One region of the Pseudoalteromonas sp. S327 genome, then DNA from elsewhere that is predicted to be linked to it. Evidence: predicted binding sites of a transcription regulator. Region 1 holds the regulator's gene; each other region holds the start of a gene.
What was found. Region 1 encodes sigma-54, which starts transcription at its own class of promoters, with help from an activator protein. Its sites were predicted from a motif close to GTTGGCACGNNNNTNGNNT; they were not measured.
Positions count from the first base shown of each region.

Region 1 (7,911 bases):
CCGCCAAAAGCGTATGGCGAGTCTAAATCACGTGAAAGCATAACAGGGCGTACGGGTGTAACACTTGATGCGATGGCCTTGCCAGAAGTAGCTGCGCAGCATAGTTTATCGTTATTATTAAACCCACAGCGTTTAAATCGTTTAGCTCAACAACAAGTACGTAATTCTAATTTTTACAGCTTAGATGAGCTGCTAGAGCAGCTTTACAGCCAGGTGTTTAATGTGTCATCACCTAATACAATGAAAGGCAAAATCACCCAGCGGGTGCAATTTTTAACTGCAAAAAATATGGCTGATTTAGTCACTAGTGACAAGGTAAGCCCAGAGGTGCAGGCGCAGTTACGTTTCTACTTGGTAAAATTAAGCAAAGAGTACAATCAAAACTCAATGTTAAGTAATACCAGTGTAGGAGAAAGCGCGTTTAAACAGTATTTAGCAGAGCAAATAAAACAGTTTTTAAAAGTAGGTAAGTGGCCTGAAAACTTCAGTGGTTTACCAATGCCACCGGGCTCACCAATTTAATTATATGTTTTAGTGTGTAGTGGCTACTTAACCTGAGTTCAGGTTGTTAAATAAGTAGCCACGTTGCGGTGCCTAAAAAGGCAAAAATACCGACAATATCAGTCACCGTTGTAAGTACAACACTACCGGCAAGTGCAGGGTCTATATTCATTTTTTTCAATAAAATAGGAATACATGCGCCAGCAACACCAGCCACTACGAGGTTCATAAACATTGCAAATGCGAGCACGCCGCCAAGCATAAAATCCCATTGCCAAAGCGCAATTACACTGGCTATAAGTATTGACCAAATAACCCCGTTTAATGCGCCTATCGCCAGCTCTTTAGCCATTAAAAATCGTTGGTTAGTTTGGTTAATATGGCCCACGGCAATACCGCGAATAACCAGAGTTAAAGATTGGCTACCTGCTACACCACCCATTGAGGGCACAATGCCATTGAGTACAGCTAAAATAGGTAATATATCTAAGGTGCTTTCAAAAAAGCTGGCCACAAAGGCGGCAGCTAAGGCAGTGAGTAAGTTAACACCAAGCCATACTGAGCGTTTTTTTGAGCTTTTTAAAACAGGTGCAAAGGTGTCTTCTTCATCATCAAGACCGGCAAGGCTTAATAAGCTGTGCTCTGCATCTTCACGAATAACATCAACAATATCATCAATGGTGACACGTCCAAGCAAGTGGGCGTTATCATCGACTACAGGGGCCGATATCCAGTTGTGGCGCTCAAATAACTGAGCAACTTCACTTTCATCCATCGAAATAGGGATAGACTCACAGTCTTCATCCATTAAATCTTGAACAATTTTTTCAGGCGGATTAGTTAACAGTGTACTAAGTGACAATGCACCTAAAAAACAGTTATGTTTATCAACAACGTATAAATCATCGGTGCCCTCTGGCAGCTCACCGCGTAGCCTAATATAGCGCAGCACAACATCAAGTGTAACGTCTGGGCGAATGGTCACCGTATCGGTGTTCATTAGCGCGCCTGCAGAGCGCTCTTGGTAAGATAAAGCCTGTGTAGCGCGTTCGCGGTCTTGCGTATCCATAGCGCTAACCACATCTTTGTACACGGTATCAGGTAGGCTACGCAGGACTTCACCTAAATCATCGTGGCCCATATCCTCAGTGGCCGCGGCAATATGCTCAGGTTCCATTTGTGCAATGATACCTAAACGTACATCTTCAGAGAGCTCTTCTAGCACATCCCCTTGCACATCTGGGTCAACCAGTTGCCAAAGCATGCGTCTAATTTTATGCGGAGAGGATTCAAGCAGCAGTGCTGTATCACAAGGTGCTGTTTTTGCTAGCATGCGTCTTACTTGAACAAATTGCCCACTATTAAGTGATTTAGTCACTTGTTTTAGTTGCTGTAGTGGGTAGTCTTGTTCAAACGCTTCTGGCATTGGCATCCTAAATATTTTTGTGTAATGGAAAGGTGTTTAGTAAGTGGTGTTGCCCACTGTCATTTTCTTTATTTTTTGTGCTAAACCCAATGCTGGGACTAAATTAGTGTTTAAAATTAAGTAACCAAATTTAGCAGGGGCATGGCTTTATTACCCTAAATTAAAGCACTAAATTAGGCGAGTCGGAATACCCTAATTCACTAAATCTTTATAGTCTAGCCTGATAAGTCTTTAACTTATAAGGCTATGATGCTTTAAATTATTCTTGTTCGTTAAATCGTTGTACAATTAATTGCCCAACCGCATGCAAAGCTTGCTCTGAGTCAGGGCCTTCACAGACTACTTTAACTTCTTTACCTTTACTGCTTTCAAGTAGCATTAAAGCCAATACGCTGTCGCCTGCGGCTTCTTTATCATCTTGGTGTAAGGTGATTTTAGCATCAAACTGCACAGCTAATTGCGCAAGGACCGTTGCCGCTCTGGCGTGTAAGCCTAATTTATTTTTTATTAAAAATGTGTCTTCACAGCGCATAAATTACTATACCTAAACTGAACAGGTTATTATTTTAAGGTTACTTTTCTTGCTCACGATGACGAATTTTGACATTCGGATGCGTCATAGCAAAGCTCTCACCAATGGCTTGCGCTAAATAAACCGAGCGGTGTTGACCACCAGTACAGCCAATTGCAATAGTGAGGTAACTACGGTTATTACGCTCTAAGTGTGGCAACCAAGTTTGTACAAAGGTTTGAATTTGCCAAGTGAATTTTTGGACTATGCTGTGATTTGCCAAAAAATCTTTTACTGGTTGATCAAGGCCCGTAAGCGGTTTGAGTTCAGGCTCCCAGTGGGGGTTTGGCAAAAAGCGAGCATCAAAAACATAATCAGCTTCTTTAGGTATGCCGTGTTTAAAGCCAAACGATTCAAACGTTACAATAAGTTGCTTATCTTTTTTACCCAGTATTTTTTCGCGAATTGACTCTGCTAATTGGTGCACACTTAAATCGGTGGTATCAAGCATAAAGTCAGCGCGCGTTACGAGCCCATCAAGCAGTTCTTTTTCTTTTTTTATTGCTAAATCAAGCGGCAGCGAATCGATGGATAAAGGGTGTAATCTGCGTGTTTCTGAAAAACGTTTGATCAGTGTTTGATCATCACTATCTAAATAAAACAGTGTGGGTTTAGCAAAGTCAGGAAGGTACTCGAGAATATCGTTAAATTCGTCTTGTTCTTTGGGGATATTACGAACATCTATACTAACGGCTATTTTGTCATAGTTATCTGAAACACTTCGCACTAAAGAGGGCAGTAAGTTGACCGGAATATTATCTACGCAATAATAGCCTAAATCTTCAACCACGCGTAAAGCAACCGACTTACCTGAACCAGAACGGCCGCTTATGATAATTAACTCCATTTATAGCCCTTAATATTTACTACGATTGATCAACAATTACTTGATACAGCTCAGCATCGGTTTTAGCACTGCGCAGCTGTTTACAAAATTCTTTGTTGCTCAGTTTATCAGCTATGGTTGCCAGAGTCTTTAGGTGCTGTTGGTTATCGCCATCTGGTACGATGAGTGCAACAAAAATATCAACAGGGCAGTTATCAATAGCGTCAAAGTTAACAGGCGTGTCGCTAACAAGTACTAAAGCCAGCGGCTCTTCTACGCCACCCATTCTGCCATGAGGAATGGCGATACCCCGGCCAATACCAGTACTGCCTAGCTTTTCTCTGCTTGCCAGCGCATTAAGAATATCTTGTTGTGGTAAGTAGGGGAGCTTTTCATGAGCTAGCTCACTGATAAACTCTAAAATTCTTTTTTTACTACTAAAAAGGACCGCAGCTTTGCTGCAGTCCTGGCATACTAATGTACTTAATTTCATAATATTAGTGTCTAGCAAGCTTCTCTTTATGTTTTATGACTTGACGATCGAGCTTGTCAATCAACGAGTCTATAGCGGCATACATATCTTGGTGCTCTGTTGAGGCAAATAAATCTGCGCCACTTACATGAATAGTCGCTTCTGCTTTTTGGTTGAGTTTTTCTACATCGAGAATGACATGCACATTGCTAATATGATCTGAGTGCCTTTCTAGCTTTGCAAATTTATTATTTACATAGTCTCTAAGTGAATCAGTTACTTCTACGTGACGACCAGTTAGGTTTAGTTGCATAAGCATTTCCTCTTTGTTTTTTACGTCTTATATCAAACTCTTTCTCTGATTTGACGGTGGAATAGCTAGCGATTCACGGTATTTTGCTATTGTGCGTCTAGCTACTTTAATTCCTTGCTCTGCCAATATATCCGCAATTTTACTATCACTCAATGGTTTAGCTGAGTTTTCCGCGGCAATTAGCTTTTTAATTAGGGCACGTATTGCGGTTGATGAACACTCACCGCCGTTTTCAGTGCTTACGTGGCTTGAGAAAAAATACTTAAGCTCAAAAATACCACGTGGCGTATGCATATATTTTTGCGTAGTAACACGCGAAATTGTCGATTCATGCATTTCTACCATTTCAGCAACATCGTTTAAAACCATTGGCTTCATTGCTTCTGGGCCATGTTCAAAAAATGCCTGTTGCTGTTTTACAATACAGTTTGTTACCTTAAGCAGCGTGTCGTTTCTGCTTTCAAGGCTTTTTATAAACCATTTAGCTTCTTGTAAGTGAGAGCGAATAAATTGGCTATCACCACTTGATTTTACGGTACGTGACATAGCCGCGTACTGACTATTTACGCGTATTTTTGGCATGCTATCTGGGTTTAGCTCTACCACCCAGCGGCCTTTTATTTTTTTAACCGACACATCCGGTATTACATACTCCGACTCTTCCCTTACTATTGTATCTGCAGGTTTTGGGTTGAGGGTATGTATTAGGGTCATGACCTCTTTAAGCTCGTCTTCTTTAAGCTTAGTCTTTTTCATTAATGTACGATAGTCGCGTGCCGCTAATAGATCAATGTGATCGGTTAAGATCATTTTAGTTTGTTCTATAAAAGGGGTGTCTTTATCAAACTGGTTTAGCTGAATACACAAGCACTCTTGTAAACTGCGCGCGGCTATACCTACAGGGTCAAATAACTGAATACGCTTTAAAACGGCTTCTATTTCGTCAAGTTCAACTTCAACTTCGTCATTGTTTTCTTGGTTAAAGCTCTCTAAAATTTCTTCGCAACTTAGCGTTAAAATACCCGAGTCATCTACAGCTTCTACAATGGCAATAGCAATGGCTTCGTCAGTTGGGCTAAAAGGAGTAAGCTGAAGCTGCCACATTAAATACTCATGTAGCGTTTCAGTAGAGGCACCTTGATAAATAGACTCATCTTCCGGCATTGGGCCTGAGGATGCCGCAGGGGCTGCGCTCATGTACTCATCCCAGGTTACATCCATTGCCATATCATCGCTAACGGTGTCTTTATTTAAAGCTTCGCCACTGTCTTGCTCGTACTCGCTGGTTGTATCGTCAGCCGATGCGCTTACGGTTACATCATCCGTATCTGCTTTTTGTTCATTTTTTCCAGCCGACTCTTCCGTGTAATCTTGCTCTTCTACTTCTAATAGCGGGTTGCTATCAAGTGCTTCTTGTATTTCTTGCTGGAGATCCAATGTACTGAGCTGCAGCAAGCGAATCGCTTGTTGCAATTGTGGAGTCATTGTAAGTTGCTGGCCCATGCGCAGCTGTAATGATTGCCTCATGTATCTCTAACAATCCTTTTATGTTGTTATAATTAATATTAGCAGATGCTTGTAGGTGTGGCTTAAATGTTACAGCCTAAATTGCTCGCCTAAATAAACATCGCGTACAGTTTTGTCATTTAATACGTGTTCTGGGGTACCAGATGCAATTAGCTCCCCATGAGAAACAATGTAGGCTTTTTCACAAACATCAAGGGTTTCTCTTACATTGTGATCGGTAATTAATACGCCAATGCCACGGTTTTTAAGATGTTCTATTATTTTCTTTATATCTAACACTGAAATCGGATCAACACCAGCAAAAGGCTCATCCAATAAAATAAATTTGGGGTTCGCTGCCAGTGCTCTGGCAATTTCTACACGGCGGCGTTCACCACCAGAAAGCGCCATACCTTGGCTATCGCGAATATGCTGAATACTAAATTCATCAAGTAAGTTGTTGAGCGTTTCTTCTCGCGCGGCTTTATTGAGCTCTTTACGCGTTTCTAAAATAGCCATTAAGTTTTGATAAACTGTCAGCTTTCTAAATATTGATGACTCTTGCGGCAAATAGCCAATGCCTAAGCGGGCGCGGCTGTGCATAGGTAATAACGTAATGTCGTTATCATCAATAGAAATTTTACCTTTGTCGCTAGGTACTAATCCTACAATCATGTAAAAGGTGGTGGTTTTACCTGCGCCATTAGGGCCCAATAAGCCAACAATGCTGCCGGCTTCTACCTCAAGGCCTACATTTTTTACAACTTGGCGGCCTTTATAGCTTTTTGCTAATAGTTCTGCTTTTAAGGTGCTCATGGTTGACCTTCGTTACCTGTTTTTTCTTTAATTTTTGCTTCAACAGGCACTAAAATTGTGTGGACACGATCCGTGGAGTTTTCGTCTTTTTCTGCGCTAATAAGCTGCTGCTGCATATCGTAGGTAATACTTTTAGCATTAATTTTTTGACCGGCTTGTGCGACTTCAGCATCGCCAACAAGCGTTAAAAAGCGCTTTGCTACGTCGTAACGTACTTCGTTTGCACTGGCGCTCATTACGGTACCATCGTCTTGTTTTTCTTCGAAGTAGGCTGGGCTGCCAGTGGCAATAAGGAGTTGTTTGTTATCCCCTAAGTCTTCACGTTTATGTACTTCAAGTCGGTCGGCTGTAATTTTGCGATTACCATGCACAATTTCGACGTTCTTTTCAAAAATACCTACGTTTTCTTTAAGTTGGCCTTCTTGACGGTCTGCACTAATAGAAATTTGATTTGCTGGCGGTTGAGCAGCAGGCTCAGCAGCAGAGGCGCTAAATGCAAGCATTAGCGATGGGATAATAAGTATTTTAGTGAGTTTATTGGTCATAATATATTGTTCGCGTATGGTTAATTAGTTTTATTACTTCGGTTTTTAAATCGGCTTCAAGGCCTTTCCCGACAATTTTTAAATTAGGCCCAGTGACAACCACTGGCTGCTCAGAGCGCATTGTTAGCGCTTTAATGTCGACTTCGATGTTATCGGCATTGATGTTATCTATCATGGCGTTATCAACTAAATTTTTAGCAACCACATTGCCTTCTAAAATAAGTTGTTTATCTTCGTAAAGCGTTGCTTCGTCTGCATTTATTCGCCATGTTTGCTTTTCGTTATACAAGGTGAAAATAGGTTTTTCAAAAAATGTAAAACCAAGCTGTTGGTACAGCTCCATTTTAGCCGCAGTGACTTTATGGCTTATTTTGCCTTGCTCGTCATAGGCTGTTTGCTTAAGCTCTATAGCGGTGTAATCGGGCTTTGCAATTACTTCAGGTTCTTGCTCTGGCGCTACATTAGTTTGGGTAAAATAAGGGTACCAAAGCCAAACCATACAGCCGATGAATAACGCACTGAGTATAACGCGTGCTGCATTCATGAACTGGTGCCTTGTGTTGTAAGCGCTATGCCATTCTCTAGCATAAGTAAGTCTGTGAGCTCTCTAACGGCGCCAAAGCCGCCAGGCATTTGCGTAGTGTAATGCGATAAGCGCTTAATAAGCGGGTGCGCATCGTTTACTGCAACGGCAAAGCCAACGCGCTCCATTACTGGCATGTCAGGACCATCGTCGCCAATATAGGCTATTTGTTCATCAGTTAACTTTAAAGTGTTTTTGAGTTCTTGATAAGCAATAAGTTTGTCTTCTTGGCCTTGATAAATGTGCTGCACGGTTAAGCTGCTCATGCGAGTTTGCACTATTTCTGAGTGACGCCCCGTAATGACCGCAACTTCAAAACCGCTATTGATCAGCGCTTTAATGCCAAAACCAT
Region 1 is NZ_PNDP01000033.1:45,398-53,308, forward strand. It holds gene CWB60_RS10465 (zinc-dependent metalloprotease) at 1-522, shown strand, start outside; gene mgtE (magnesium transporter) at 569-1,927, opposite strand; gene CWB60_RS10475 (HPr family phosphocarrier protein) at 2,187-2,459, opposite strand; gene rapZ (RNase adapter RapZ) at 2,500-3,345, opposite strand; gene CWB60_RS10485 (PTS sugar transporter subunit IIA) at 3,365-3,817, opposite strand; gene hpf (ribosome hibernation promoting factor) at 3,822-4,109, opposite strand; gene CWB60_RS10495 (RNA polymerase factor sigma-54) at 4,137-5,636, opposite strand; gene lptB (LPS export ABC transporter ATP-binding protein) at 5,706-6,431, opposite strand; gene lptA (lipopolysaccharide transport periplasmic protein LptA) at 6,428-6,976, opposite strand; gene lptC (LPS export ABC transporter periplasmic protein LptC) at 6,966-7,520, opposite strand; gene kdsC (3-deoxy-manno-octulosonate-8-phosphatase KdsC) at 7,517-7,911, opposite strand, start outside.

Region 2 (7,911 bases), on a different contig from region 1:
TCGACGATGGTTTTTTATTATTAAAAACAATTGCACACTACCGCGAGCTGGGTTTTACCATTGCCATTGACGACTTAGGTGCTGGTTACTCGGGTTTAAAACAGTGGTCTGAACTATGCCCCGACTTTGTAAAAATCGACCGTTACTTTATTGATCATTGCGATGAAAGCGAAGTTAAAAAAGAGTTTTTAAAATCGATTACGGTACTCGCAAAAGCAACAAACACCGCAGTAATAGCCGAAGGCATAGAAAGAGTAGAAGAGCTTGCCTATGTTGAAAGCTTAGGCATAGCAAACGTACAAGGTTTTTTACTGGAAAAACCAAACTCAAATCCAAGCCTTGATTACAGCTCAGAGCAATTACAAGCATTAAACTTTAAACAGCCAAGCAATACGTTTGATCAATCAATAGCGATTGGCTGGCTTGCTGTTACACAAGAAGCAATAGACAGCGAAACCCGTTGCAAAGACGCCCACAAGCTATTCGAAAAAGACAAAGCCGTGATGAGCCTAGCGGTTTTAAATAAAGCCGGCCAACCGGTTGGCTTACTACATAAAGATCAGCTCACTGAGGTGTTTGCAGCGCCCTATGGCCATGCACTTTACGACAAGTGCCCCGTAACCGACTTTATGGATAAACAACCTTTAGTGGTGGATGAAAACCAACTTCTTGATACCGTGAGTCAGCAAATTACAGAGCAAGACTTTGATATTCGCCGCCATATTGTGATCACCCGAAATAAACGTTACCTAGGGCTTGCCCCATTGCGTGATATTTTAAAGCATATAACAGAAGAAAAAATTCGTCACGCCCAGCATGCTAACCCACTCACCATGCTCCCTGGTAATGTAGCCATTAATGAGGCAATAGAGCAAAGGTTACGCTCACAAAGTGCGTTTTCGCTTGCCTATATAGATCTTAATCACTTTAAGCAGTTCAATGATTTATACGGTTATGCCAGTGGCGATAGTGTGATTAAATTATTGGCAGATGTAACCGTGCAAGCATGCGAAAACAGTGCTAACTTTGTAGGACATATAGGTGGTGATGACTTTATGGTTGTGTTTGACCAATCAGATGCTGTGTATATTTGTAATACCATAATTGAGCAGTTTGAACTGCAATCACGCACTTTTTTTACGCCTGAGCACATTAAGAGCAAAGGCTACTGGGCTACAAATCGTGAGGGAGAAAAGCAATTTGTACCTTTACTTACGTTATCAATTGGCCTTGTGGAGCCCGACTTACAAGAATGTAAAAACAGCCATCAAGTTGCAGCACTTGCAACAGATGCTAAAAAAGAGGCTAAGCGATATCGCCATAGTTATTTGTTTATTTGTAAGCGCAGAAAGCCTGCGCCTGCCGTAGTGCGCTTAGCACCAGAGAATAAACAGGTGGTATAAAAAATAGGTAATTATTATGTTGCCATTAAAAGTAGTTGTTGGTGGATTTGCTTTATTTGCGGTTAGTTTTTTTGTGCAAGGGGTAGAAATTGTTAATGTTGCTCAAAAGCAAAGTGTGCAAAATGCCCGTGAAGAATACCTAAGTGAGCTATTAACACGAGCCCTAGAGCGGGCTAATTATCCTGTAGACATAAAAATGCAGCCAGTGAGCTTACAGCAACAGCGTGACCTGATTGAGCTAGATAAAACAGAGTTAGATGTTTATTGGAGCATGAGCAGCCCAGAACGAGAGGCACGGGCAATAGCCGTTAAAGTCCCGCTATTTAAAGGCTTTATAGGCAAGCGCGTTTTATTAACCAGTAAAAAAAATGTCGAAAAATTTAAAGGCATTACCACTTTGGCGCAATTAAGTGAGCTCTCGGCAGTGCAAGGGCATGATTGGCCAGATACAAAAATAATGGCCTATAACGGCTTACATGTAAGGCCGCTGAGTAACTATCAAGCTATGTTTACGCTTACTAGCCGTGGCAGAATTGATTACTTTCCTCGCTCATTTATCGAAGTTAATTCTGAGCTTGTTGCCAATGCGCAGAGTAACTTAGTTATTGTGCCTAATTTATTTATTAGTTATCCCACCGGTATTTATTATTTTGTTGTAAGTAGTAAGCCAGCTTTAGCGCAAGCCATAGAGCTTGGGTTGCAAAACATGCAAAACAGCGGAGAGTTTGATGCGTTATTTGATGAGTATTTTGCAAAAGACATAAACTCTCTCCCTTTTACAAAAGGTTATACCACGGAGCTAAAGCTCGATAACCCTTACTTTTAAAACAAAAAAGGAGCCATAGGCTCCTTTTTTATAATAGGGTTACATGCACTTTATTAGCGAAGTAACGCTTCAGGTAATACTGGGCGAATTTCACGGATAATTGCTTGCGTAAGCTTAGGTGCACCACAAATAATGTTACCGCTATTGTTGTAGTTAACGCCACCTGCAAAATCAACAACCATGCCGCCAGCTTCTTTTACAAGTAACTCGCCTGCTGCTGTGTCCCACGGTTTTAAACCAATTTCAAAAAAGCCATCAACACGGCCCGCAGCTACATACGCCATATCTAGCGCTGCAGAACCTGCACGACGAATATCAGCAGTTTGTGTAAACAATGCTTTAAACGCGTCTGTGTATGCATCTAAGTGATGTTTTTGTTTGAAAGGGAAGCCTGTTGCTAAAATTGAACCAGCTAATTCTACGGTTTTAGTAACGCGTAAACGCTTGCTGTTTAGCTGTGCGCCTTGACCACGAGATGCAGTGAAAAGCTCGCCACGAATTGGATCATAAATTACAGCTTGGTCTAAACGACCTTTTACTTTAAGTGCGATAGAAACCGCGAAATGAGGGATACCCTTGATGAAGTTAGTTGTGCCATCAAGCGGGTCAACAATCCATTGGTAATCTGCATCTTTGCCTTTGTGCTCACCTAGTTCTTCACCAACAATGCAGTGATCAGGGTAAGATTTTAAAATTGTATCACGAATTGCGGCTTCGGCTTCTTTATCAATGTTAGTCACTAAGTCGTTAGTGCCTTTTTGTTGAATTTCAACTTTTGATAAATCTTCACTTGCGCGAAGTAAAATTTTGCCTGCGTTGCGCGCAGCGCGAACCGCAATGTTTAACATTGGATGCATGGTATTACCTTTGGGTTGTAAAAGAACGTTTATATATTTAAGCCGGCGTATTTTAGCGACTTTTGCCATAAAGTAAACAATAAACCCCAAATACTTTTGTGTGTTTTTTGTACGGCCTTGAAATGCATGTAAATTTATTCGTATCTAAGACATGTTGGCGTGTATGGATTGAAATTTGTTCAACCGAAGGGCAACTTAATCACAGCGCGAAGTGCGAAGCCTTGGGGGCTCAATAACTTCCATGAAGCAAAGCTTCCGCGTCCTGCTCACGCTCCTTACCTACATCCATGTAGGCAAAGCTTCCGCGTCCTGCTAGCAAACATACTGTTGTAAAAATTAATCTTACAAGGGCAATACACGCCAATAATACTAAAAAGTAAAAAAAGTGCTTTACCTAAAGTTAGCTTGAGGTTTTATCTTGTGTTTAAGCATTCAACTAGGGTAAATAATAATGAAATTAGAACACGTACATTTAGTAGTAAACGATATAAATGCCATGCTTAAATTTTACCAAGCAGCCTTTCCTTATTGGTCAATTAGAAGTGAAGGGCATAACACCTGGTATGGCAAACCTAAGCGCTGGGTACATTTTGGCGACGATAACCATTACATTGCTATAAGCGATAATGGCGAGCATAAAAACAGAGATTTGGCAGGGCACCAAGTCGGACTGGCTCACTTTGCCTACGTTACAAACAACCTAGACGCTGTTATACAGCGCTTAAAACACGCCGGATTTAGCATTGATAAAGAGGGTGCAGAAAACCCATTTAGAAAAAACGTATATTACTTAGACCCAGCCGGGTTCGAGGTTGAGTTTGTGCAGTATATGAGTGACATTCCAAGCGAGCGTAATAACGACTTATAAAATAGGCAGTAACTAACGGTGTAGAAAAGCGCATAATATGGCTTTTCTACCCATTGTGTTTTTACCCGTATTATTTATTACTCACCCCAAGCTGGGCCTTTAAATCATTAGCAAAACTCACAAACTTTTCTTTAATGGTGCGTTTAACTTTTACCTCCACCGAACCTAAAACTGTTTTACCTTCTAGGTTAATTGTGGGGCCTTGACGCTTATTAAGCGACACCGTTTTGTTTTCAAAACTACCTAATATACAAAACATTTTAGAAACTACATTAACGTGCTCTGGTACGTAAATTTCTTCGCTGCCAAAAATACAATTTACATGCACGGTAACATGTTGGTGGGCAAAAATAGCATCAGTAAAATCTAAAACAATCGACCCCATATAGTTTTGAATGTAAATATCTTTAGGCACCACCCATTGGCCGCTACGCTCGCTTGAGCCTAAAATGCTTCGCAGTGTTAAGTTTTCTTCATCCGCTTGTTGGGCGCTGTAGTTAGGGGCAAATTGCGTTTGCTTTTGAGCACTGTACTGGGTATCTGTAGTAAGGGTTAAATCCTCTACTAAATTAAGTAACGCAGTATTTTCGGTTGCTTCCATTGCACTGTCTAAGCGCCTTTCAAAGGCTTCAGCTGAAATAACGCCATGGCTGTAGTTATAAATAAGTTGGTCTATCACTTGTTCGCGAACTTGCTCTATTGGGCGGTCTTCAATTTTTACAGACATGGGAATAATCCTTTTTATATGAGTTACCACTGTACATAGCAAGTGGTGTACCAAAAATTAACTATTTATATATCAATGGCTTATTGTTTTAGTAGCGCCGCTTAATTTATTATATTAACGATAGATTAACCAAAACAGCAATATAATCGTTATTTTCACCACTTAAGAAAGTTTTACCTAATAGCCTGTAAATGTTTACTCGGAGGTATTTTTATTTATACCTAATGAAATAGTTAACTCCATGAATTTAAAGTGTTAATAAAGTTGGCCTAAAGCTCGCATATATAAAAGTGTCTTTAATCAAAAGGAGAAAGATTATGAAAACATTCAACAAATCTATGATTGCGGCTTTAGTTCTAGGTACTACAGCTATGGGTGCTCAAGCGGGCACGTGGGAAAATGAAAGTAAAGATGCTTGGATTGATGGTAAGGCAGAAACAGTGCTTCTTATGAACACTAATCTAAACAACTTTGACATTAACACTGATGTAAAAAATGGCAAGGTAGTACTTACAGGTAAAGTAAACAGCGACCTTGATAAAGAGCTAGCTGAAGAACTTGTAATTAGCCTAGATGGCGTATCTGATGTAGAAAACAACCTAACTGTTGTGAAAAACATGGATATGGACGACAAAGATCGTGACACTATGGATGATGACGATAACGACTTAACTGACGCTAAAATCACCACAGTAATTACTACACGTTTCTTATTTGACTCAGAAGTTGACGGTACAGATATCGACGTTGATACCGACAACGGTATAGTAAAACTTAAAGGTTCTGTTGAAACAGAAGCTGAAAAGCAGTTAGCAGTAAAAATTGCTAAAAATGCTGAAGATGTTCGTGACGTAGTAGATGAACTAACTATTGTTGCTGAATAATACACTATACTAAAAAGCCCAGCTTAGCTGGGCTTTTTGCTTGTCATTTTTAAAGGAGCTATATCATGGATATCATTCGTATAATACTGTCGATTTTATTACCGCCACTGGGTGTATTTTTACAAGTTGGTTTAGGTATGCACTTTTGGCTAAATATTTTACTAACTTTACTGGGTTACTTCCCTGGTTTAATTCACGCTATCTACATTATTGCTAAAAAATAATGTGTGGTGTGTTCAATGTGAGCCGGCCACTTTTTTATAGTTATTAAAATTGTAAAAAAGCGGCTTACATACTTCTGTGTTTATTTTTCTGTTATTCCCTGCCTATTCGCATGCAAAAAGATTACTATTTAAGCAGTCAGCTTACTGATTGTTAAAATAAAGGTTTTTGCTAGTGACAAGCCTTAAAAAACTTTTTATACTGCAACCCGCTTTAGTCGCTCAGTGGCTAAACGCTTCAAAAATTAACTACCTCGTAGTTATACAAAGTTGGCCCCTTAGCTCAGTTGGTTAGAGCACACGACTCATAATCGTTAGGTCCCCAGTTCAAGTCTGGGAGGGGCCACCATTTTTACAAGCTTCCTAAGTAAACACCTACTAACAAAAATTACCCTGTGCTACCTCTGTGCTACTTTTAGTATAGCAAAGCTTTATAGTTAATATTTAATGTGATGTAATTAAAATTAGCGCTTAAATGACCAAAGGGAACAAATGAAACTTCATACAGTGGCAAATGACATAAAATATTGGGTTATCAGACCAGGCAATGATGCTGTCTACTTTAGGCACTTTATGCAAAATAGCGTAGTTGCTTTAGGTCATATTGATGATGTAATAAAAGAAGAAGGAGTTATCAAGTCAGTTGAGCCTTCGGATATATTTACAGCGCTAAAATCAGAACTAGACCAAAATAGAGCTCAAGAAGATGAGGCATCTGATAAAATATTGACAGACGAAGAAGCAAGGAAAGAGTCTGCACAAATAACATCAGCTGTAACCCAGGTTAAAACTTTTATAAATGATCTAAAAGTGGGTGATGTTGTAATTACACTTAACTCTTCAAAAGTTTTAGTAGGTACAATTAAGTCAGACGCATATATTGAAGAAGGTGATTTAAAAGCCCTGTTGATAGATGGCTCTGGCTACTCTTCTAAAATATTGAAATATAAATTACGAAGAAATGTAGAATGGGAATCACCTAGAAATCGAGAAACGATACCTAAGCCAATTAAGCCTAGCTTAGGACCAAGTCAAACGCTTTTCTCTATCAGTGAAGATAATTCAGAGCTTTTCACGCATTGGCTTTATAGTATTTTTTTACAGAACGGGCGCTTATATTTTTCTACTAAAATTGATCAAAGAAACAAAATCAGTCAATTCAATGTTACTGAATTCCAAAGAACTATACAGAAGTTAGAGTTGTTAGCTACGAAAATAGCTAGTAAGGACTTTGATGGAAATTTGTTTAATGAGATTGAAGAGCAATATATTTACTCCGGAATCCATAATGAGTTTTCATTGGTTACTAAAAACTCTTTTTTATCACCTGGCAATATTTGGAGTGACGTTGGAGGTGAGGCTACAAAGCTTGCTGTGTTTGCCGTGTTATTAGGAGGATTGTTCGGTGTAAATGTTGAAGCGAGTGAAGAGTTTACTGAAGAACAAAAAGTTGCAATTAATCAGACTGTTAAAGAAATGAAAGAAACAGGAAAAGGTAACTTTGATGTCTTTCAGGCTAGTATTAAAGCCAGTCTTGATAAACCTAATAAGTCAATAAAGCAAGTTAGTGAAGATACATTGGACGGTAAAAAAGAGATCACTTTCCCAAAAGTAAAAGCTGACGGAGACACTGGAATATGACCCTATTAGTGGGGGTATGTGCATCAGTTTTATTCATTGTATTCATTTTGTTATTACTTAAAAAAATACCAAATGATTATCCTAAATTGAGTGAAACTGTATACAATTTTGTAGCGGCTATAAGTATAGTTGCCGCAGGTGTGTGGGCCATTTCTACATTTAATATTTTAAATCAAAGAGATATAGCACAAGCACAATTAACGGAACTAAAAGAAAAGCTAAAAAATGTAGAGTCGTCGAAAATAGAGCTTTCAACAGAAGTAGTTAATTATGAAGGTATAAATAAAGATGAACGCTCTAAAGGTGTTATTGTAAAAATAAAAATCGTAAATGTCGGAAATACTCCTATTGAGTTTGATGTATCAAAATCTTCGGTAAAAATTTACCAAATTGAAGCTCAAGGAGTTGAGATGGGTTACAGCAAATTGTATGAACCACAAATTATCAGTGAGTTAGCAGAGATAGGGGGTGACTCAGAAAGTAC
Region 2 is NZ_PNDP01000055.1:44,059-51,969, forward strand. It holds gene CWB60_RS16655 (GGDEF domain-containing protein) at 1-1,403, shown strand, start outside; gene CWB60_RS16660 (substrate-binding periplasmic protein) at 1,420-2,229, shown strand; gene suhB (inositol-1-monophosphatase) at 2,283-3,086, opposite strand; gene CWB60_RS16670 (VOC family protein) at 3,538-3,954, shown strand; gene CWB60_RS16675 (LiaF domain-containing protein) at 4,025-4,681, opposite strand; gene CWB60_RS16680 (BON domain-containing protein) at 4,999-5,565, shown strand; gene CWB60_RS16685 (YqaE/Pmp3 family membrane protein) at 5,631-5,789, shown strand; tRNA gene CWB60_RS16690 (tRNA-Ile) at 6,059-6,135, shown strand; gene CWB60_RS16695 (DUF8426 domain-containing protein) at 6,279-7,427, shown strand; gene CWB60_RS16700 (hypothetical protein) at 7,424-7,911, shown strand, end outside.
Region 2: the regulator sigma-54 is predicted to act here: its motif matches at 4,945-4,963, upstream of CWB60_RS16680 (BON domain-containing protein).

Region 3 (7,911 bases), on a different contig from region 1:
TATGAACACCAAAGCCTTCCATAAAGCGTAAAGAGCGCGGTATCGCTCTATCTGACATGGCCCACATAATCATATGAATTGACTCAGGCGATAAACTTACAAAGTCCCAAAAGTTATCGTGCGCGGTTTGCGCTTGTGGAAAACCACGGTCTGGTTCAGCCTTAGCTGAGTGAATTAAATCAGGAAACTTCATCGCATCCTGAATAAAAAATACAGGTATGTTGTTACCCACTAAATCCCAGTTTCCTTCTTGGGTGTAAAATTTAACAGCAAACCCGCGAACATCACGTGCTAAATCGGGAGACCCTTTATTCCCTGCAACAGTTGAGAACCGTGCAAATACCGGTGTTTTTTCACCTTTGCGCTGAAAAATATCAGCACAGGTTAAATCTTCAAGCGTGTCGTAGGTTTCAAAATAACCATGAGCACCGTAGCCTCTGGCATGTACCACACGCTCTGGAATGCGTTCGTGATCAAAGTGAAACAGCTTTTCGCGCATTACATGATCTTCTAATAAACCTGGGCCGCGCTTGCCTGCACGTAATGAGTTTTGATCGTCGCTAACAGGGCACCCTTGCGCGGTGGTCATCGTTGGGTATTCATCAGAAGCCTTTTGATGTAATTCGCCACCATGCCCTTTATTGCCTGAGTATTTAAATGATTCAGCCATGTTTAGTCCTTCATACAATTTGATTTAATGGGTCGATAGTTTTTATGGGCTTTAAATTAAAAGCGACTATGCAAATGCAAAATAAAGACCAGCCATCCAACCTAGTAAAAAAAGGGCTATACAGACAAAAAAGTAGTATTTGAGGTAATTTATAAAAGAAAAAATTACACAGGCGTGTAACTTTTTCAGACAAAAAAAGAGCACTTAAAAAGTGCTCTTAGGCTTAAGCCTTAATCTTTATTCTCGTTAACTAAAATAACTTTACGATGTGGGAATGGAATTTCGATATTGTTTTCATCAAGGGCTTTTTTAATCAGCTCTGGCACCGTGTATAAAATTTCGAAGTAGTGCTCGCCTTTACAAAAAGGTCTTACTAAAAAGTCTACCGAGCTGTTGTTTAGTGTTTCTACTTCAACAAAAGGAGCAGGGTCTTTTAGTATGTGTGGGTGAGCCTCAAGCACGCTATCAATAACTTTGCGAACAGCGTCGGTGTTTTCATCGTATGCCACACCAAAGTGCATATCTACGCCACGAATAGGGTGATGCGAGTGATTAATAATTTGCGCTCCCCAAATTTGGCTATTTGGGATAATAACTTGCTGATTATCGAACGTTTGCAAAATAGTTGTAAACATATCAACCTCGGTAACTTTACCAAAGCGCCCTGCGGCTTCAATAAAGTCGTTTACTTTGTAAGGTCTAAATATAAGTAACATTACACCTGCAGCTAAGTTAGACATAGCACCTTGCAGCGCTAACCCAATAGCTAAACCTGCCGCACCTAATAGCGCAATTATTGAAGCTGTTTGCACACCAAAGCGGTTTAACACGGCAATAAATACAAACGCTAAAATAACATAGCGCGCCATACTGCCTAAAAAGCGAAACAGCGTGTCATCAAAGTGAGTGTATTTATGGCATAAACTAATAATCATATTGCGCACTTTACCCGCAAGCCATAAGCCTATTAGTAATATAACAATTGCCATTAGAATATTTGTTGCCCACATTACTGCTGCCGGCAAATACTGATTTACATCAATATTATTTATTATCTCATCCATTTTATTGTTCCTGTTAGACTGGTTGTAAATACAAAAGCATACAAAACACTTTATATTAACTTTTTATTAACCTGCCTACGAGTTTTATATTGTATTTTTATATAAAGCAGCTCTATTACGTTTTAAATTTAAATAATCCTTTAATACAAATTACCTCTGGTTTTAAAAAGTAAATTTACCGATAATTGCACCTGTAAATCTCGTGTAGCAGTTAGGTTACTGCTCGCTAAATATTAAAAAGGACTATTATGAAAAAACATTCCCTTCTACTTATGGCCTCCGCACTTACCTTCTTTGTAGGCTGCACAACAACTGTCCCAGTTAAAAATTTTGAGGACCATCCAATTCCAAAAATTTCTTCAACGAATAGCGATCTTCAACAGATCGAAAAAGGGATAGTTAAAGCCTGTATAAAACTAGGGTGGGAGTGTACACCTGAATCTGCAGGAGTAATTAATGGTGTTTTGAACATTAGAACTCACCAACTAACAGTTGCAATTAACTTCGATGAAACTGCTTATAGTGTTAGTTACGTTAGCTCTAAAAACCTTAATTACAATGGCAAAAAAATTCACCGTCAGTATGTAAATTGGGTCACAAACTTAATACGTCACATCGACGCTGAAATGATCTAACTTATTATTGTTTACGGTTGTAGCCTACCTACTTGGGCTACAATAATTCTTTAATTTAGACATGACACAAAATAAACCGACTACTTATTGAACAATTCAAGTTTTTCATTCGTATAGCTTTACCTATAAACAAAAAAATTAAGTTATTGATAACCAATAATTAAAAATTTCTCTTTAATTATTCAATCTCTAATTTTACTCAGCCCTTACATTTGTAAATAAAGCCAATGTGTTCTAAACCTTTAAGAGACACCTTGTTAAGGAGCGTTGTTATGCCAACAACAAATACGATTAATAAACACTCTGAATTTGCCCGCTGCATTGAATGCAATAAGGTAAACACATTTGCGGCTTTTCACTGGCTAGCACTGGCATTTAAAGACATGACCCGTGCGCCCATATTGAGCCTTATTTACGGGGTAATATTTACCCTTATTCCTGTTGCTATTGTTTACTGGGCAATGTTTACAGGTACATATTTAGTAATACTGCCTGCAACCGTGGCGTTTGCATTAATAGGCCCAGCCTTTGCGGCAGGCCTTTACGATGTAGCATGGGAGCTTGAAAAAGGTCATAAACCCACACTTAGCCACTCTATAAAGTCGATGTTTAGAAACCCAGTAGGCGAATGGGGCTTTGCAATAATGCTAATGGTTATCATGATTGCTTGGATGCGTTTAGCCGCGCTTGTGCATGCTTTATATCCTAGCCACGCCAATCCCACCTTTGAAGAGTTATCGGCGTTTTTAACGTTAGGCAGCATAATAGGAGGGGTATTACTGGTGACTGTATTTTCGCTTTCTGCTTTTGCTCCACAAATAATGATGGAGCGCCGAGTAGATATTATGACCGCTGTAATAAGCTCTATGAACGCTGTAAAAACTAACTTTGCCGCTATGGTGGTATGGTCAATTTGTATATTTTTATTGGTAGCTGTTGGTTTTGCTACCGGCGCCACGGGCTTTATTGTAATTATGCCTTTGCTTAGTTACGCCAGTTGGCATGCTTATATTGCAGTTATTAAAACCAAAAAACCTCGTGGTTACGAGTAACAACCAACCACTTAAAGTTCCAACCACACTGACTAAAAATAGCGCCAAAAGGCGCTATTTTTTTATCAGCCTAGCAAAGCAAGCTGTGCTTAAAATACCCAAATAGCATGTAAAAAGGGCTGGTTTTCTATTTTATTAGTCCCTAACTTGTTGTACCAATAGCGCCACTCTACCCCTACCATTAACTGCTGCGGGTTTAAATTAAAGTTTTGCCCTACATCCCAATGCACAGCGGGTTGAGCAAGCAACCACTCATTAACTTTATTGCCTAGTTCGTCATCACGTCCAGAAATATATTCTACGTGGCCGGTAAAATAAAATGCTTGGCTAGCTAGTGTAAAAGGTGCACCCCATGCAAGGTCTATAAAAATGCTGTTGTCTTGCTTGGCTAGCTGATCTTTTTGCACGCCGCCGTTGGCATCAATGTAACCTGCAAATGTAGTTGTTAAAAAATCAAAACCTGGGGCATCCCAGCTGAGCTTGATGCCTGGGGTATATTTCATTAACCCCTCTTCACCGGCGTTTATACCAAACACTAAACCTGTGTCTTTTATTGCACCATAACGCACAGAGGTATCAAAGGCTTTTGATAAGCTAAGTGTTGTGTACCACTCGCCATATATACCCGTATCTTGAAAACCATCACTAAGGCTGTCGTTTAAAAAGTCGATAAAAAAGTAGTTATCACCTAAGTCATGCTCTGAGGCATGCTCTATGGTGTAGGTGCGTGTAAATGACGACTCCCCGGTAAAGGGATTTAAGGCATCGCCAAAATTTGTGTGAAGCTGTGTGACGCTCCAATTTGCTGCTAGTGCTGAGTGAGACAAAAGCAGTATAGATGTTGTAAACAGTGTTTTTAAAAAATTCATGATTTATTTACATAACCCCAATTAAAATGCGGCGGGAGTATATCAGTGAGCATTCACCAACTAAAGAGATTAAATAAGTACAAAGGCTGATTTTTAAAATCTAAGCAGTAAAGCCCAGTAGCGCGACTTTAAAAGAGCAGCGTTAGCCCTGTATAAAACACCTGAATTAATCATTACGCAGGTAATAAATAAGCACCTTTATATTTTGTATACCCTTGCTTAGCTTATTTACTGGGTTTTATTTAGAGGTTGTAGCGCATGCAATATTAAGGTGAGCTTTAAAGGCAATTTAATAACGGCGTGAATTGTAAGGCTAAGCACATTAGGTAGCTGTATTACACAGACTATGCCTTATTGAGCATAAACAAATTTCAACTCTTTCGATAAACAGCCATAGTTTTTTACTACTGTGCACAATTTACAAAAATAAGTGCATAAAATTCATATTCTATGTCTCTCCTTTTTTAACCCTACGTACCCAATGAAAATAAAACATTAAATATCAACAACTTAAGTAAGCAAACTTGGTAGGCATAGGCTTTGCTTCATGTATTGCAAGTTAAATGGTAGCAATGGCTACATACAACAAATTACACAACGGGAGACATTATGAGTAACTCACAACACCCAATTGAATTTACAGCCCCAGGTATGGATAACGAATCAGCAAAAAAAACAATTGAAACACTCGATAACCGACTCGTAGCGCTTTTAGACTTACAACTTACTTTAAAGCATATTCACTGGAATGTAGTAGGCCCAAGCTTTATTGGTGTGCATGAAATGTTAGACCCACAAGTCGATGCTATTCGCGAAATGACCGACACCATCGCAGAGCGGATTGCTACATTAGGCGGTACGCCACAAGGTACACCTAAGTCAATTGTAGATCGCCGCACATGGGAAGAATACTCATTAGGTAAAGCCTTTGTAGTAGAGCATTTAGGTGCATTAGACAAAGTATACAGTGGCGTAAACGCCGACCACCGCAAAGCCATTGGCACGCTGTCTGACTTAGACCCAGTATCAGAAGATATGATCACTAGCCAGCTAGGTGACTTAGAACAGTTTCAATGGTTTGTACGTGCACACATTGAATCGTCTGCAGGTAAACTAAATCATTAATTTATTACCCACTTTGCCATACAAGGAGTGTTAATAAGAGTTAAAGGACTAGTAAAGATACAAGGATACGTTACATAAGTAGGTACAGGATGAAGTGCAAACTACAAGGACCCGTTGCTTATTACATAAAGGATGTAGTAAATGCACCAAGGATGATCAAAGCTTGCTAACGGATTTGGTAAACCTACAAGGATTGTTAAAATGCAAACGCTTAGCATACCTATACTAAGCGTTTGCATTTTTACCACTTTAAAGCTTAAAACTATCCCAAGGACCAGTAATAGCCAACGTTTTAGTTGGCATGTATACGTTTACAAACAAGGTTTGCCCGTCAGGTGAAAAACACGCCCCAGCAAGCTCTGTTTGCGCATGCAATTTAGCAAAGTTATACACCTCTCCTTTAGGTGTTACTCCGCGTAAATGGTTATTCACCGTGTCTGTGTATTGATCCTCACATACAATTAAATGCCCGTTAGGTGCTACCGTTAAATTATCACCAAAGTTGTATAACGACTCGTTTGTACTTTCTACAAATAGTTGTATTTTACCAGGCTCATTTTGCTCTAACTCAGTGCCTTCGTTTTTTGAAGGTGTGTACTTCATTACCTGACCTAACTGCTTTTTGCCCCCATTAGTACAGCAAAAATAAAGCTCATTTTTACCCCAATGTATTCCCTCTCCTCTTGCAAATAAGGCTGCACCTTTTTTATAACCTTGCTTACGTAGGTCATCATTTGGGCTTTTAGGGTCTGTGAGCGTTATCCATTCAACTAAAAGGTCGCTGTGTAATGGCATGGCTGGTGAATCCCAATTTCGGCTATCAAACTGAGGCTGGTTTTTAATTACCATCGCTTGCAATGTGCCGCCTTTATTTAACTTATCGCGATGATGAGGAATAAACCGATAAAACAAACTATCGCCTCTATCTTCAGTTAAATAAACAATACCAGTTTGTGGGTCTATTGCTGCGGCTTCATGATTAAAGCGGCCCATATCATATAATGGCTCAGGCTTAATTAAGCCTTTGGCGCTGGCTGGTACTTCAAAAATGTAGCCGTGAGATTGAGACAAGCCATCGCTTTTATCCATAACGGTTTCTTCGCAGGTTAGCCAACTGCCCCACGGCGTTACACCGCCTGAGCAGTTTCTTATTGTGCCACACAGCGATAAATACTCTTGCTCGCGCTTTTGCTCTTTTACGTTATAAATTATATGGCTAGTGCCCCCAGGCAAAGCTACACCATTTTTAAATGAATCATAGGCTAAGGGGGTTTTGTGATTACTAATTAAATCAGACGCTTTATTAATGTGTTTAGGTTGTAACTCATGGTTACGTATAAGGGCTACGCGCTCGTTATCTAATGCAATACAACCCATGCCATCGGCACGGTCGGGTACGTCTAAACCATCATCCATTTTATCGCCAAGTGCCGATATAACCCGATAACTAAAGCCTTTAGGTAAATCTAATAAGGCCTGAGGGTCGGCTATTAATGGGCCATAAGCTGGCAACTTAGTCGTTACTTCAGGTAAAGCAACGTTACCCATTGCGCTGCGCGATAAGCCAATAAACGCAAGCGAGCCTGCACTAAATAAAAACTCTCTTCTAGAAACCATTATTTTATACCCGTGTTTTTTATTAAATCTATAGTAAAGGAAATAACCCGCTAGAAGTGCGGCGCTTTGCTAAATTCATCAAAATGTAATAATGTAACATTCCATCCGTATCAGATATCAGTTAATTCAACTTTAAATAATTGCCCTCACTGTTTAATAGTAGGATAGTAAGTTACTCAAATAACAACGGCTTAATTAGGAGTATCATGATCAAAGTATTACTAGCAACCAGCTTAATTGCCTCTTCATTCGCAGCTTTAAGTAATCCACTCACCGTTGAAGAACAACGCATCAGCAAAGCACAAACAGCTATGCCCACTGTGTTAAACGCCTTTAATAAAGAAGTAACCACCTTTGAGCAACAGTTTAAAGCGCTCAATAACTTTAAAGAGGCAAAGCAGCTCATTCAAACCTATAGTTTTGAGCTGTGGGAAAGCGCTAAGCAACGCATTATTAAAACTAACAATTACGACGACCGAGCACTTTACTGGGCGCGCTTGCTTTCAAGCAAAATAATACGTACAACCGCAGCTAACGTTGAGCTATCTGACGCGCAAATAAATACGCTGCTAAGCATGCTTGAAGAGGGCAGCCGAGGCCGCACCGATTTAGCTTTTTCATCAGGCAGTGATAAAAAAATTATACTTACCGGATTTGACCCTTTTTTACTCGACAAAAATATCAACCAAAGTAACCCATCTGGGGTCGCCGCATTGTTACTCGACGGCCAAGTTATTAATTACAATGGCGTTAGCGCCGAAATTAACACGGTTATGGTACCAGTACGCTACGAAGACTTTGACCAAGGTATAATAGAATCACTCCTTGCCCCCTACTACGCACTTAATAACGTCGACATGGTTGTAACGGTTAGCATGG
Region 3 is NZ_PNDP01000023.1:6,510-14,420, forward strand. It holds gene CWB60_RS08040 (catalase) at 1-670, opposite strand, end outside; gene CWB60_RS08045 (mechanosensitive ion channel family protein) at 901-1,734, opposite strand; gene CWB60_RS08050 (hypothetical protein) at 1,983-2,369, shown strand; gene CWB60_RS08055 (DUF2189 domain-containing protein) at 2,642-3,421, shown strand; gene CWB60_RS08060 (nucleoside-binding protein) at 3,511-4,290, opposite strand; gene dps (DNA starvation/stationary phase protection protein Dps) at 4,900-5,415, shown strand; gene CWB60_RS08070 (alkaline phosphatase PhoX) at 5,665-7,032, opposite strand; gene CWB60_RS08075 (PA0049 C-terminal domain-containing protein) at 7,239-7,911, shown strand, end outside.
Region 3: the regulator sigma-54 is predicted to act here: its motif matches at 4,818-4,836, upstream of dps (DNA starvation/stationary phase protection protein Dps).